2 regions of the Rhodococcus sp. PSi06 genome follow, and region 1 is predicted to be linked to the other one. Evidence: riboswitches for the same ligand, from Rfam matches in the RefSeq annotation. Region 1 holds a riboswitch; the other holds the start of a gene.
What was found. Region 1 has a riboswitch for thiamine pyrophosphate ahead of ACFI9K_RS23945 (TenA family protein). Riboswitches for the same ligand answer to the same signal wherever they lie in the genome.
Positions count from the first base shown of each region.

Region 2: it holds a riboswitch for thiamine pyrophosphate, as region 1 does, so the genes downstream of both, ACFI9K_RS20430 (3-oxoacyl-ACP reductase) here and ACFI9K_RS23945 (TenA family protein) in region 1, are expected to answer to the same signal.

Region 1 is NZ_JBHNYO010000023.1:6,525-14,076, forward strand. Features, by position in the region: gene ACFI9K_RS23935 (ABC transporter permease) at 1-471, opposite strand, end outside; gene ACFI9K_RS23940 (ABC transporter substrate-binding protein) at 449-1,462, opposite strand; gene ACFI9K_RS23945 (TenA family protein) at 1,459-2,181, opposite strand; TPP riboswitch at 2,175-2,274, opposite strand; gene ACFI9K_RS23950 (sugar porter family MFS transporter) at 2,336-3,733, opposite strand; gene ACFI9K_RS23955 (hypothetical protein) at 3,849-4,496, opposite strand; gene ACFI9K_RS23960 (carboxylesterase/lipase family protein) at 4,595-6,172, shown strand; gene ACFI9K_RS23965 (ATP-dependent DNA ligase) at 6,307-7,552, shown strand, end outside.
Region 2 is NZ_JBHNYO010000016.1:104,375-111,926, forward strand. Features, by position in the region: gene ACFI9K_RS20415 (PDR/VanB family oxidoreductase) at 1-843, shown strand, start outside; gene ACFI9K_RS20420 (alpha/beta fold hydrolase) at 856-1,746, shown strand; gene ACFI9K_RS20425 (LLM class flavin-dependent oxidoreductase) at 1,759-3,027, opposite strand; gene ACFI9K_RS20430 (3-oxoacyl-ACP reductase) at 3,029-3,790, opposite strand; TPP riboswitch at 3,838-3,930, opposite strand; gene ACFI9K_RS20435 (hypothetical protein) at 4,036-4,347, shown strand; gene ACFI9K_RS20440 (MFS transporter) at 4,596-5,852, shown strand; gene ACFI9K_RS20445 (alpha-amylase family protein) at 5,892-7,187, opposite strand; gene ACFI9K_RS20450 (alpha-hydroxy-acid oxidizing protein) at 7,187-7,552, opposite strand, start outside.

The DNA of each region.
Region 1 (7,552 bases):
GATGGCCATCGGAAAGAACGTGGCCAGGGCGATCACCAGAACCTTGGGGAGCAAACCGAAGCCGAACCAGATGATCAGCAAGGGTGCGATCGCAATGATCGGCAGTGTCTGTGAGACGACGAAGAGCGGTACGAAGGCGCGCCGGAGCCACGGCGAGAAATCGACTGCAACGGCCAGCAGCCAGGCGAGGGCCAGCGAGACAGAGAATCCCACGAGCGTCACCTGTAGCGTCGCCGCCGCGTTCTCGACGATCGCATCACGCTGCGCCCAACCTTGTACGACGACGCGGCCGGGCGACGGCAGCACCTGCGGACGGATACCGCTGACCTGAACGTAGACCTGCCAGGCCGCAATCAAGGCGGCGACGACGGTGAGGGCGGGCCACGCCCAGCGGATCGAGGCTCGGATTCCGCTGAACGAGAACGCGTCTCGCTCAGCGGTGACCGGCTTATCGATCGCCGAGGTAGTCATTGGTGAAGTAGGTCGACCAGTCGGGCTCCGTCGTCAGAGGCGCGCCGTCCTGGTCGGCCAGTACGCCGCTTTCGTACAGGAACCTCGAGTACGCAGTCCACTTGTCGAGGCTCTGTCTCCCGACCTCGCCGGACGCGTCCTTCATGTACTTCGCCGCGAGCATTTCCTGGCTCTCGAACACGAGTGACTCGTCGGTGAAGGTTCCGGGGTTCGCGTCGATCAGATCCTGGGCAGCTCTGTCGGGATCGTCGGCAGCGAGTTGATATCCGCGTTGCAGAGCCTGCACGAACTTCTTCGCTTCGTCCGGATGGGCGGACAGCCAGGGTTGGTTGCCACTGATCGTCAGGGCATAGGCATCGGGGAATCCGTAATCGGTGTAATCGAAGTATTTCATCGGGGTGCCGTTGTGTTCGGCCTCGATGCCTTCCCACGCGAGGTAGGAGACGGTGAAGTCCGCGGTACCCGAATACACCGCCTCGTACGCCGAGGTTCCCAGAACGACGGTCTCGTATTCGCCTGTGCCACCGTCGTTCTCGATCACTTTCTTCAACCCGGCTTGCTCGCCGGATTCTCCGAAGCCGGCGTAGACCTTGCCGTCGAGCGCCTTCGGGCTCGGGATGTCGTCGCGATCCGCGCGGACTCCGATGCCCGTCGCCCAACTCTGCAGTGGTGCGAGAACCGATACCGTCTGTGCGCCCGCCGAGGTGGCGAAGACCCCCGAACTCTGTGTGCTGATGCCGAACTCGGCGTTGCCGGCGTCGACAAGAGTGTCTGCCGCGGTGTTGTTGTAGGGCAGAATTTCCACGTTCAATCCGGCATCGGCGAAATATCCTTCTTGTACGGCAACATAGAGGCCGGTGTGATTGGTGTTCGGGGTCCAATCGAGGGCGAATCGGATGGTGTCGGAATCGGTCGATTCCGCGCATCCTGCCAGTCCGGTGGTCGCCACCATTGCCGCTGCCAGCGCGGCCACGATTCGAGTGGTTCTCATGCGTACACCGCGCTCTTGGTCAACGGCCATGGAGTCGGATGCAAGGCGCTGTCCCAGAACATCAATTCGTACCTCGACGCGACCACGAAAGCATCGATCATCTGCTCGCGCTGATCTGCGGTCGCCGCCTCGGCGGCATCGTCCACGAACGCTTTCGCAGCGTCGACGATGGCATGGAATTCGGGTGCGTCGTAAGTGGCCACCCAGGTTGCATAGGGGTGATCGGGGTCGCGATCGAGCACCGTCTTCGCGGCTGCGGCGAGTGAGCGGCCTACATCGGCGTAGATCCAGAAACACGGCAGCACCGCCGCTGCAGCCACCGGATACGGCTCGGTTGCAGCCGTTGCGATCAGATAGGACGTGTAGCCCAGGCAGGCCGGCGAGGGCTCCGGAGCGGCCGTCGACGCGGGGAGAGAACCACTGGTCAGCATGGCCTCGTGCGACGCTGCCTCGTCCATGGCGCTCGCGGCGGCGCTTGCCCAGAAGGCTCCGGCGAGTGGAGTCGGTGCGTGTGCCGCCAACAAGGACAGCGACTTCACGTACCCGCTCAGATACAGCGAGTCCTGCTCGAGGTATCGACGGAACGCGTCGAGCGGAAGAGTCCCGGCACCGAGCAGTCGAAGAAATTCCAGGTTGTCGATCTCGCGTCGAATGTCCTCGGAGGCATCCCACAGGAGATCGGTGAAGCGGACCGGGTCCGCAGATACAACAGGCGTCATCGCCTTGACATCCCTTCGTCAGTATTACCTGCATCAGGTTCGGCGGGTTTGATCTCAGCATCCGCATCGGCGGACACACCCCGTGTCAGAACGAAAGCGACAGTAACACCGGTCACTCGGTACCGGCGCTACTGCCCCTTCATGTAGTTCGGGTCTACCCCAGCATGTCTTCGAGCTCCATGCCCTTGGTCTCGCGAATCTTGGCCTTGACGAAGATGAAGGACAGCGCCGCGAACAGCGCGAATCCGGCGTAGATGGCCCACAGTCCCACCGAAGACGTGAGAGGCGGGAATGCAAGTGTCACAGCGAAGTTGGCCATCCAGTTCGCGGCCGTTCCGATGCCCAGTGCCATCGCGCGCATACGGTTGGGGAACATCTCGCCGAGCATGACCCACATGATCGGTCCCCAGGTCGAGGCGAAGAAGATCACGAACAGATTGGCACCGACGAGTGCGATGGCACCCCACGGAGCCGGCAGGCTGACTTCGTCACCACTGCCGGTCGCCTGCGAGAAAGCGACGGAGGCCATGACGAGTCCGACGAACATTCCGATCGAGCCGCCCATCAACAATTTGCGTCTACCGATGCGGTCGACGAACAGAATTGCCACGAACGTCATCACCACGTTGATCACTGCAGTGATCACCGAGGTTGTGAACGACTGATCCTCGGTGAAGCCGACCGACCGCCACAGCGTCGTCGAGTAGTAGAAAATGGCATTGATGCCGACCAGTTGTTGCAGGACCGCCATCGTGATACCCACCCACACGATGGGCTGCAGACCGAACTTCGGGCCGCGGATGTCAGCGAACGACGAGCGAGATTCCTTGCGCAGCGTCAGCCTGATCTCGTGGACACGCTCGTCGGGATGCAGTTCGCCGGTGATGTTCGCGAGCACCTTCGCGGCTTCCTCGTCCAGGTGCTGACCCACCAGATATCGAGGTGACTCCGGGATGAGGGTGGCCAGGATTCCGTAGACGAAAGCAGGGATCACGCCGACGAGGAACATCCAGCGCCATGCCTCGACGCCGAACCACAGATCGTTGGACGCCCCGTCTGCAGCCCCCGCAAGAAGTGCGTCGGACAACAGGGCAGCGAAAATGCCGATGGTGATGGCCAATTGCTGGAGCGAGGCCAGCGACCCGCGCCATTTGGCCGGAGCGATCTCGGCGATATACGCCGGCGCGATCACCGACGCGATGCCGATGCCGAGTCCGCCGAGCACTCGCCACAGCATGAGGTCGGGGACGCTGAACGCAAAGCCGGAGCCCACCGAGGAGATGATGAACAGCGCCGAGCCGAGCAGCATCACTCGCTTTCGTCCCCAACGATCCGCGAGGCTGCCGGCGAACCATGCACCCACTGCGCAGCCGATCAATGCGATCGCCACCACGAACCCGGTGGTGAACGAGCCCAGCGAGAAGTGATCTTCGATCGAGTCGACAGCACCGTTGATGACCGAGCTGTCGAAGCCGAACAGGAAGCCGCCGACAGCGGCGGCGACGCTGACGCCGATGACCTTCGCTGTGTGGTGGTCCGAGGTCTGATTCATGAGCAACGCACCTTCTGGCCGCGCGCGTGGGCGTCGGCCGCTGGGGAGACCGTACGGCAATTGTAGTACCGTCTCCGGACATTACGCCTGGTACTTTGCTGCGCGAACGACGCCATCAGCGAAGGTCGAAATCCTCGGCCGAGACCGTGAAACCGTGGCCGACCTGATCGGTACAGGTGACTCCGGCTTTCTCGTCGACGCTGCACTGCAAGCCGTTGGTGGAGCCACTGCCGGGGATGGTGAGTACCTCGCCGTACGGTAGCGGGGCCGCAGGGCCGTCGAAGCGATGGAACTTGGGATCGCCGAGGCTCTCGAACTTCGCTGGTGATCCAGCGATCAGCTGGACGGAATTGGGTTCGACAGCCGTGCCCGAAGCGCCGCTTCCGGGAACCTTCGGTGCCGAATCGGGGAGCGAGCCGTGGCAACCGGCGATCGAGGTGTTCAGCACGGCGATTCCGCATTCGAATTTCCCGCTGGGGCTCGAGAAGTAGTACCAACCAGGTGCCTTGCCCGCGTAGTCCTTCGAATCGGCCTGAGCTGCTGCCGAATTCGTCGGTGTTGCGGTGGTGGTGGTGGACGGCGGCGGCATCGAGGAAGGAGGGGTGGATGGGGGCGAACTGCGAGGTATGGTCGGTAGGGCACTGATCGGGGTAGGGCGGTCGGTGATGACGGTCGCCATCGGACCGTCGCCTTGACCCGAACCGCACGCCGACAGTAGGCCGACTGTCAGGATCGCCGCTGCGGCACAGCCCATTCTCTTCATCGTCGACTCCTTCGCTCGAGGGCGTCGACGCCGAACGTGACGGCGATCGGCCCGGAGGTGGTGTTGGTACGTTGGGCAGCGACCGAACAGGAGGGCCGATGGGCAACGCGTCCGACTCCGCCGCGGGTGGCAGCACCGTGTGTGTGGCTACCCCGTACGGCGACGTTCTCGGCTATCCGGTTGCTGCCGACGCATCGCCGATCGTGGCGTGGAGGGGTATTCCCTACGCGACACCACCGGTCGGAAGGCTCAGGTTCGGATCGCCACGGCCTCCGCAGCCGTGGTCCGGAGTGCTCGACGGTTTCGAATTCGGCGCGATGGCACCACAGGGGCGCGACAGTCCGGTGCCCATCGATCCGTCGTTGTCGATCTCCGAGGACTGCCTCACGCTCAACGTGTGGGCGCCTCGTCCCGATGGAGAGCAACGCCCGGTGCTCGTCTGGATCCACGGCGGCGCGTACTCGCTCGGATCGTCCGCGCAGCGGGTGTACGACGGGAGAAACCTGAGCGAGAACGGCGACGTGGTGGTGGTGACCGTCAATTTTCGCCTCGGTGCTTTCGGTTTCCTCGACCTGTCGTCGTTCTCCACCGACGAGCACACGTTCGAGACCAACCTGGGACTGCGAGATCAGATTGCAGCACTCGAATGGGTGCGCGAGTGCATCGCCGCGTTCGGCGGAGACCCGGGTCGAGTCACTCTGTTCGGTGAATCTTCCGGGGGCGCTTCGGTCACCACGTTGATGACGTCTCCGAAGGCAGAGGGGCTGTTCCAGCAAGCGATCGTGCAGAGTGCTCCGGCGACGTCGGTGTACGGCCCCGACCGAGGTGCCGCGGTGGCGTCGAGATTTTTGGAACTGGTGGGCGTGGACCGGGACGACATCGGCGAATTGTTCGAAATGCACTTCAGCAGACTGGTCACTGCGGGGGACACGCTCTGCTACGAAGTTCCTACGAGAGTTCCAGGCACACTCGGTCTTTCGCCGGTCGTGGACGGAGACGTCGTTCCGCGTTACCCGGTAGCAGCGTTCCAGAAGGGGCTCTCGCACAAGATTCCACTGATCATCGGCACCAATCACGATGAGCCGTCGATCTTCCGATTCATGAAGTCCCCACTGATGCCCATCACCTCCGACACCGTCTCGGAGATGTTCCGGGCGATCGCACATGACCACGCCGATCTGCCGGCTCATCGACTCGCCGAGATCATGGCGGCGTACCCGGACAGGAACAAGCCGGCCGGCGCACAAGCCATGTCTCGTGATGCAGGTTTCGTCATGCCGAGCATGTGGATCGCGGACGCACACAGCAGGCATTCGCCGACGTGGATGTACCGATTCGATCACGCGACGCCGATGCTCAAGGCCGCTCGCGTAGGAGCGGGACACGCGACCGAACTGCCGTACGTCTTCGGCAATTTCGGGACATTGAACCGCGACCCCACGTTCTGGCTCGGCGGCCGGAAGCCGGCGATGGCAGTGGCGGCGCGAATCCAGCGCCGGTGGCTCGCGTTCGCGCGGTACGGCGTGCCCGCCGCGTTGGACGCGTCCAAGCATTGGGCTCCGTACACCGAAAAAACGCGTTGGACGTTGGTGATCGACACCTCCGACACCCTCGTCGACGATCCCGACGGCGACATGCGCGCTGCCTGGGGAGACCGGGTGTTGGGTTTCAGCTGACAGATCCGCCTTGCATTTTGCACGGACTCCGCTGACATGAATCGAACGTAACAGCCGAAACAACAAGCACAGGAGTCCCAGCGGTAACAATTGGATGTCAGCAACCTGTCGGCAGGTGCGGTTATGTTCGGTGAGTGTTGTTGTCCAGGATTGTCGAAGCCTCCCGTGCCGTGGCCGCGACGCGCTCGCGCAAGGTCAAGATCGAAAAGCTGAGCGCGCTGCTCGCCGAGGCGGAGGCCGGTGACATCGAACCCGCGGTGTCGTGGTTGTCGGGGGAATTGCCGCAAGGTCGGATCGGAGTCGGCTGGCGCACGCTCGCCGATCTGGACGTCACTTCCGCCGAGGTCTCCATGGCGACGGTCACTGAGGTCGACGACGCGATCTCCGAGGTTGCGTCGACATCGGGAGCGGGATCGGCTGCTCGGCGCGTCACGCTCTTGACGGACCTGTTCTCGCGCTGCACCGCCGAGGAGCGTCAGTTCCTGATCAGGCTCGTCACCGGTGAACTCCGTCAAGGGGCACTCGAAGGAATAATGGTCGACGCTGTCGCTGCCGCCACGAACCTTCCTCAGGCCCCGGTGCGTCGAGCATTCATGCTCTCGGGCCGCCTGCCCGCCACCGCCGTTGCCGCGATCACCGGCGGGGTCGAGGCGCTGGATGCGTTCCGGCTCGAGGTGGGACGCCCGGTGCGGCCGATGTTGGCTTCGCCCGCCGAATCTCTTCGCGCTGCATGGGAACAACTGAACGGCGACGTCACCGTCGAATACAAGCTCGACGGCGCTCGCATTCAGGTGCATCGATCCGGAACCGACGTGAGCATCTACACGCGGACGCTACGAGACATCACTGCGAGCGTGCCCGAGTTGGTGGAACTCGTACTCGCACTGCCGTGTGAGTCGGTGGTCCTCGACGGTGAGACCCTTGCGCTCGACGACAGCGGGCGGCCGCGCCCGTTCCAGGAAACGATGAGCCGTTTCGGCGCAGAGAGTGCGCACGAGCTACTGCTGCAGCCCTACTTCTTCGATTGTCTGCATCTGGACGGCACTGATCTGCTCGATGCGCCCCTCGAAGAGCGGCTGGTTGCACTGGAACGAGTGGCACCGGGGCACCGAATTCCCAGTGCTGTTCGACCCGGTGCCGATGAAGCGGCGGCCCATTTCGACGCTGCGCTTGACGCCGGGCACGAGGGCGTCATGCTCAAGGCTCTCGCTGCGCCGTATGCGGCCGGACGTCGCGGAAAGAGCTGGCAGAAGGTCAAACCCGAGCACACCCTCGATCTCGTCGTTCTCGGTGCCGAGTGGGGATTCGGTCGCCGCACGGGCTATCTGTCCAATCTGCATCTCGGAGCACGTGATCCCGACGGCGGGGAGCCCATCATGG
Region 2 (7,552 bases), on a different contig from region 1:
GAGCAATTGCCGACTTGGCATCCTGGCTGCCACCTCGATCTGCACCTACCGTCGGGTCGACGTCGGCAGTACTCACTGTGCGGCGACCCGTCGGACCGCAGTTGCTACCGCATCGCCGTACGCCGAATACCCACCGGCGCAGGCGGATCCATCGAGATGCATGCACTCGAACCCGGCACCGAGGTCACCGTTCGCGGGCCGCGCAACGGCTTTCCCTTCGTCGCGGAGGGCAGTGCTCTGTTCATCGCGGGGGGCATCGGGATCACCCCGATCATCGCCATGGTCCGTGCGGCTCGGATCCTCGGGATGGACTGGCAGTTCGTGTACTGCGGTCGCTCTCGCGACACGATGCCTTTTCTCGACGAAATCGAGAGCTGGGACTCGGACCGCGTGTTCATCCGGACCGACGACGTGCACGGGTACCCCGCCGAGGGTGAATTGCTCGAGCGCGCACCCGCTGGCGGTGCCGTCTACTGCTGCGGCCCTACCCCCATGCTCGACGCCGTCCGCCGCGACTTTCGCCAGTGCCCCGCCACAGCATTGCATTTCGAGCGTTTCGGCCCGCCGCCGATCCTCGACGGCACACCGTTCGAGGTGCAGCTGATCAGCAGTGGAGCTGTGCTCGACGTCGCAGCCGACGCGTCGGTGCTCACTGCGGTCAAGGAACGCAAGCCCAATATCGCGTACTCGTGCCAGCAGGGCTTCTGTGGTACCTGCAAGGTTCGGGTGCTGTCCGGCGAGCCCGAGCACCTGGAGTCGCGATTGACCCCGGAGGAGCAGCGCGATCACATGCTCATCTGCGTGTCACGTGCTAAAAGCGCGCGCCTCGTACTCGATCTATAGAACGGAAAGACAGTGAGCAGCAACGCGGTTCGTACCACGGTCGTCAACGAGGGCATTCGGTTGGCGGTGTTCGAGAGCGGCAACCCCGACGGCGACCCCATCGTGCTCGTGCACGGGTGGCCGGACACGCACGAACTGTGGAGCCACATCGTGCCGCAGCTCGAAGACCGCTTTCGGGTGATCAGCTACGACTCACGCGGAGCCGGCGAAAGCACGGTGCCCACCGAGCAGTCGGCGTACAAGTTGGCCCGCCTCGCGTCGGACTTCTACGCCGTGGCAGATGCGGTCAGCCCCGATGCACCGGTGCACGTGCTCGCTCACGACTGGGGTGCCGTCGAGGTCTGGGAGGCCGCGGCCCAGCCGCAGGCGAAAGATCGAATCCGTTCCTACACCTCGATTTCGGGACCGAATCTCGATCACCTCGGCAAGTGGTCACAGTCCCGCCTGCGTCGCCCCAGTCTCGCCGGCATCAAACAGGTCCTCGCCCAGACACGAGCGTCCTGGTACACCGCCACCTTCCATATCCCGATCCTTGCCAACCTGCGGATCAAACGACAGTTCGCCAAGGGCTGGCCGGCGTTCCTCCAGGAGTTCTCCGGAGTCGATCCGAAGCTCGTCACCCAGAACCCCACGCTGTGGTCCGACGCGACCAACGGCACCAAGCTGTACCGCGCCAACATCATTCCGATCCTGACCAATCCGCGGGATCGGTACATCGACATCCCGGTGCACCTCATCGTCAACACCGAGGACGTCGCGGTGCGGCCCTATCACTACGAGGACACCGGCAAGTGGGTGAAGAACCTGACGCGCAACGACATTCCGGCGGGGCACTGGTCACCGATCTCGCATGCCGACGACATCTCCCGATTGACAAGGGAATTCATCGACTCGCTGGACTGAACCCGGCTCGGATCATCCGGTCAGGTGACCCCGTAGCGTCGACGACGTGTATTCGGATCGAAACAGGCCACGCTGCTGCAGAATCGGGACCACGTGCTCGACGAAGTCGGCCAGTGAGTCCGGGTAGCGCGGGCACATCAGGTTGAAGCCGTCGGCACCGCGACCCATCCACGATTCCATTTCGTCGGCGATGGACTCCGGCGTGCCGATCATCGTCGCATGACCGCCGCCGGCCGCGAGGGTGCCCAGCAGCGCACGCACCGTCGGGCGATCCTTCTCGACGATGCGCAGGATGGTCTCGTACCGGCCTTGCGGTCCGGGGAACTCGGACGCGGGTGGCAGTGCCGGCACCGGCTCATCGAGTTCCCAAGCAGCACAATCCTGCCCGGTGAACGTCGACAGCATCGCCAGGGACTGCTCCGTCGGTAACAACACGTCCAGCTCGGCCTTCTTCCGATGCGCCTCGTCCATCGTCGATCCGATGTACGTCACCAACCCCGGCATGATGCCCACTGCTGCACTGTCGCGGCCCGCGTGGGCGATGCGCCCCTTCATATCCTCGTAATAGCTCTGCGCTGCAACGAGATCGTAGGCGACGGCATAGATGGCCTCGGCGTACGTGGCAGCGAGATCACGACCCGGCCCCGACGCCCCCGCCTGGAACAGAACCGGCCTACCCTGCGGCGACCGCGGTACCGTCAACGGGCCGTCCACCCGAAAGTGGGTGCCCTCGTGGTCGATGGCATGCACCTTGGCCGGGTCTGCATACATCCCGGTTCGATCCAACGTCATGGCATCGTCGTCCCACGAATCCCATAGCGCCAGTGCAGTATCGACGAACTCCGCCGCACGTCCGTAGCGGTCCTCGCGAGCCGGGATGGCATCCATTCCGTGATTGCGCGCTTCGGCGTCGAACATGGAGGTGACGACGTTCCAGCCGGCGCGGCCGCCGCTGATGTGGTCCAACGACGCCAGCATTCGCGCGGCATGGAACGGGGTGTAGAAGGTCGACGACACCGTGGTGACCAGACCGATGTGGGTGGTCGCTCGGGCCATGGCAGACAGCGCTGTGATCGGTTCGAGGAACCAGGTTCCCGCTCCCGCCGGGTCACGAACAGAATGACCGTCGGCGAAGAACACCGCGTCGAACTTTCCCCGTTCGGCGAGTTGCGCAAGCTCCTCGTAGTACGAGATGTCGCCCAGATCCTCTACCCGTGAATCAGGGTGCCGCCACGCTGCACTGTGATGACCGCAGCCGTACAGAAACGCGTTGAGATGCATGTCAGTTCTTGACCAGGCCGCCGTCGACGACGAGATTCTGACCGGTCACCGACCGCGCCCACGGCGAGGCGAAGAACAACAGGGCATCAGCGAATTCCTCCGGCGTGGTGACCCGTTGCAGCGGAGTAGACGCGGCGATGAAGTCGAAGACCTCGGCCGGGGTCGCTGCACTGGCGTCGGTGGTCCGCAGCAGGCCGCCCGACACCATGTTGACGGTGATGTTGTCCGCACCCAGGTCCGCGGACAACGTTCGGGTCAGCGAGAGCAGGGCGGCCTTCGACGCGGTGTAGTCGTGGTAAGGCACCACCGGATTCTGGAACAAGTTGGTGCCCACGTTGATGATTCGGCCGAAACCTATGTCTCGCATGCCCGGCAGCGCCGCCTGCGTGGTGAGCAACGCCGCCCGGACACTGCCTCGCAGCTGAGCGTCGAACCGATCCCAGGTGATCGTGTCGGCCTTCGGTCGGGCATCACCGTCGAACGAGAAGTCAGCCAGTGCGTTGTTGACGACTGTGGTGATCGAGGTGCCGAAATGTGCACGTGCAGAGTCGAACACCGAGGCCACCGCACTCTCGTCGGTCACATCGCCCTGAACCGCGAACGCACGATCGCCGAGCTGGTCCGCCAACGCTTCGGCAGCATCTTTGCTGTTCCGGTAATCGATCACGACGCGTGCGCCGTGACCGGCGAACGCCGCGGCGATCGCGGCTCCCAGTCCGCGCCCACCCCCGGTGACCAACACTGTCTGCTCGTCTAGGTTCATGCGCCTCGCCTCTCGTTCGAGGTCGGGACCGTCACGAGAGACAGGAATACCGAACGTCACGACATTCCCTTCGCTGGTCCTAACCAGATCAGGTTCGACGGGTGTGATCTCAGCCCTGTCGGGCACCCCGTGTCGCGTTCGACTGTACCTACCTGCGGTGTCGTAGCGCTGCATTGCCGTCGATACGGCTCTCTAGCCCATCCGGTAGACGCCCTAATAGATCGATGACAAGTTAGTGTGCCGCCATGACCGAACGCCTCTACCTGGAGTATCGCCTCGACGAGAACGTGATCTTCGTTCTCGATCACCGCACGGTCGAGGTGTTCGACTCCGCGGTGACCGTCGCGTCGGGCGGTCGGTGCCGATGGCATGTCGACCACCTCGGAGTCGACGCGAAGCCGGCGCGCCGCGGAACCACGGTGACCGTGGGTCTACGGACGTCCGACGGCGGGATCCACTACAACGGCGACCGAGTGAAGCTCACCGTCACCGATGAGCAACTGACACACCTGCTGGCCTTCTTCGATCGCGCGAAGGCGGCCAGGGCACTCAGCTGACGATTGCCCAGCCGTGGGGCGGAACGCTACCCGTCCGTCCCTCGAGTACTCGTCACCGGCCACAAACGACCTCTGCGCTGCCATTCGTCTACTCGGCATTCAACGCCTCGTGATCGGTATCGGAAACCGATGTGTCCACCCGTAGCGCGTTGCCGTGTCTCCTGCTAACTTGTTGTCGCGGTCGTAGTCCCGAATAGGTACATAAAGATTTCCGTCGAACACCGAGCGAAGTTGCACAGGCGGAGTAGATGGTACGAATCATCCAGGTAGACAGTCGTTTTCTCCTTCTCTTCACCGGCCAGTTGGTATCCATCCTTGGATCGTCCGCCGCAACTTTCGCGCTGACCTTCGAGATATTTTCGCGAACCGGGTCCACTGCGCAGCTTGCGATCGCTCAAGCCGCAATTACGTTCGGAACGATCTATCTCGCCCCCATGGCCGGATCGATCTCGGACCACTTCGCGAGGCGGTCTGTGCTGATCAGCTGCAACACGATACTCGCCATCCTGGCGATGTCCATGGCTGGACTTTCGCAGACAGCAGCCCTGTCCACACCGATAGCGATCGCACCGGTCCTGTTGGTCAATGGTGCAGTGTCGGCATGCGTGACAATTACGTTTCAGGTGGTCATCGGATCCATCGAGCGACTCGGAGATCGCACCCGAGCGAACGCGACGTATTCGGTCATAGAATCGGCTCCAGTGATCGCGGGGCCCTTGCTCGGAGCTCTTGTGTTCTCGCTGGGCGTCCCAATCTTTTGGGTCTTCGTTGCCGATGCCGTCTCGTTCGGCATATCGGTCATGGCAATTCTGCTCACTGATGCCGGCGAATCTCGACCTCGTGGAGTCAGGTCGTTACGCCCTTTCCGAGGCGCCCGAGACGGAATCCGAATAATCATGGCAGATGCCGACCTTCGACAGGTCCAATTGAGTTTCATGTTCTTCAACTTTTTCAATGGAATTGCGATCGCCAGCGTAACTGCATTGCTGATTCTCATCGGCGGATCTTTTACCCTGGGCATAACCAATGCGATGGGCGGCGTAGGCCTATTGATAGGTGCCTTGACAATCAAGGCAGTGATGAAATCGACGCGGTCAGCGCGAATTGTCCCGCTGTCGATGATGCTCGGCGGACTCCTCGGTCGCGTGGCGCTTGCAGCCACTTCCATCACAGGAGCGGCAGCATTCTGCGTTTTCGCCCGGAATCTGACGACGCAGAGCACGAATTCTCCATTGACATCGCTCTGGCAAGGCATCGTCGATTCAGATGTCCAAGGGGCTGTTTTCGGTGCAAGACGACTACTGGGTCAGGGGCTCTACCCTTTCGCGCAGTTCATGGGGGGCCTCATCCCCGTGCTCCTCGTTGCGCACAGCGCAGTTTCCCATGATCAGGCACTGCGACTGGTGCTTGCAACCGCCGGGGTGATGGAAATTGTGATCGCAATCCTTCTCATGCGTTCTCGGGCTGTGAATCGCCTGGACCAACGCTTGTCGATACAGCCATGATCGACATCCAGCGCAACGAACTCTCGACTTCCGACTACCTCAGCCGATGATGGCCCAACCGTGGGGCGGAACGCTCAGCCGTCCGCCATCGAGATTCGCCTCACCGGCGATCACGGCGTCACCCTCGACTGCGTAGCCAACTGCCTCGTCGCCGAGATTCAATGCCACGGTGATCGATTCGTCGTCGGCGAAGGCTCGGTAGAGCAGTGCGGTGTTCGTGAGCTCGAGCGTCTCGGTGCGTGCGGAGTACAACCACGGATTTCGCCGCCGGACACCGATGAGTTCTTGGTGGATATGGAACACCGGCCAACCGTACGGAGCCAGGTCCTCGGATGACTCCGGGTACTCGGGACGCACCTCGTCGTCACCACCGACCCGATCCTCCTTGACGCCGCGGAAGGCCTGCTCGTCGCCGTAGTAGATCATCGGCATCCCGCCGACGGTGAACAGAACCACCAACGCGTGCACCAGATGTCGCTCGTCTTCGATGACGCTGGCGATGCGATTGACGTCGTGGTTTCCGACGAACGTGGCGGGTACGAAGGCATCCAACCAGCCGTTGTGCCGCTCGAGGGCATGCGACAGTTCGAAGAAATTGAGCTCGCTCAGGCCGCTCCAGATCGCCTTCCACAGTTCGTACTGGGTGACCGAATCCAGTGTGGAGGCAGAGACGATTCGGTCGTATTCGCCGTGGATGACCTCGCCGAGAAAGTATGCGTCCGAATGCTTTTCCCGCACCTTGGGCAACACCACGGACCAGAACCGGGGCGACACCGCGTAGGCCGCGTCGAGCCGCCAGGCGTCGACGCCACGTTCGAGCCAGTGCGAGAGCACGTCCACGACGTACTGCTGCACATGCGGGCTCTCGTGGTTGAGTGCCACCAGTTCGTCGTGACCCTCGAAGTTTCGGTGCGTCGGCTCGTCTCCGGACCAATCGAGGTGAAACCACCCGGCAGCCTCGGACTCCGGGCCCTGAGCCAAAGCCTCGCGGAACTTCGGGAAGCTCTGCGCCACATGGTTGAAGACGCCGTCGAACATCACCTTCAGGCCGCGGGAGTGGGCCGCGGAGATCAACGAGTCGATGTCCTCGTCGGTGCCGAGCCTGCCGTCGACGTGGTAGTAATCGACGGTGTCGTAGCCGTGCTTCTCGGACTCGAAGATCGGACCGAGGGCGATGCCCGAAGCACCGAGTTCGAGTGCGTAGTCGAGCCACTTCTCGATTCTGCTCAGCCGGTGCAGATCCGACTGGGATTCACCGTCCCAACCATGTACCGGTGCGCCGGTGAAACCGAGCGGATACAGGTGCCACCAGATAGCGTGCTTCGTCCACTCCATCATGACTCCATGATGGAGTCGCGGCCCAGTTCGGCAGCACCGGTGTGACCGGACAAGCTGGTCACCAGATCGAATTCCGCAATCAGGCAACGTAATACGTGCGCAACACCCTCCTGCCCACCGAGCGCGAGGCCATACAGGAACGGTCGGCCCAGAAGAACTGCGTCGGCACCGAGAGCCAGCGCCTTCGCCATGTCCGCGCCGGTGCGCACCCCGGAGTCGAACAGAATCGTCAGGTCGTCACCGACCGCATCGACGATGGACGGCAGCGCGTCGAGAGACGGCCTGGCACCGTCTATCTGACGTCCGCCGTGGTTGGAGACCACGATGCCGTCGACTCCGTGAGCGACGGCCTCTCGGGCGTC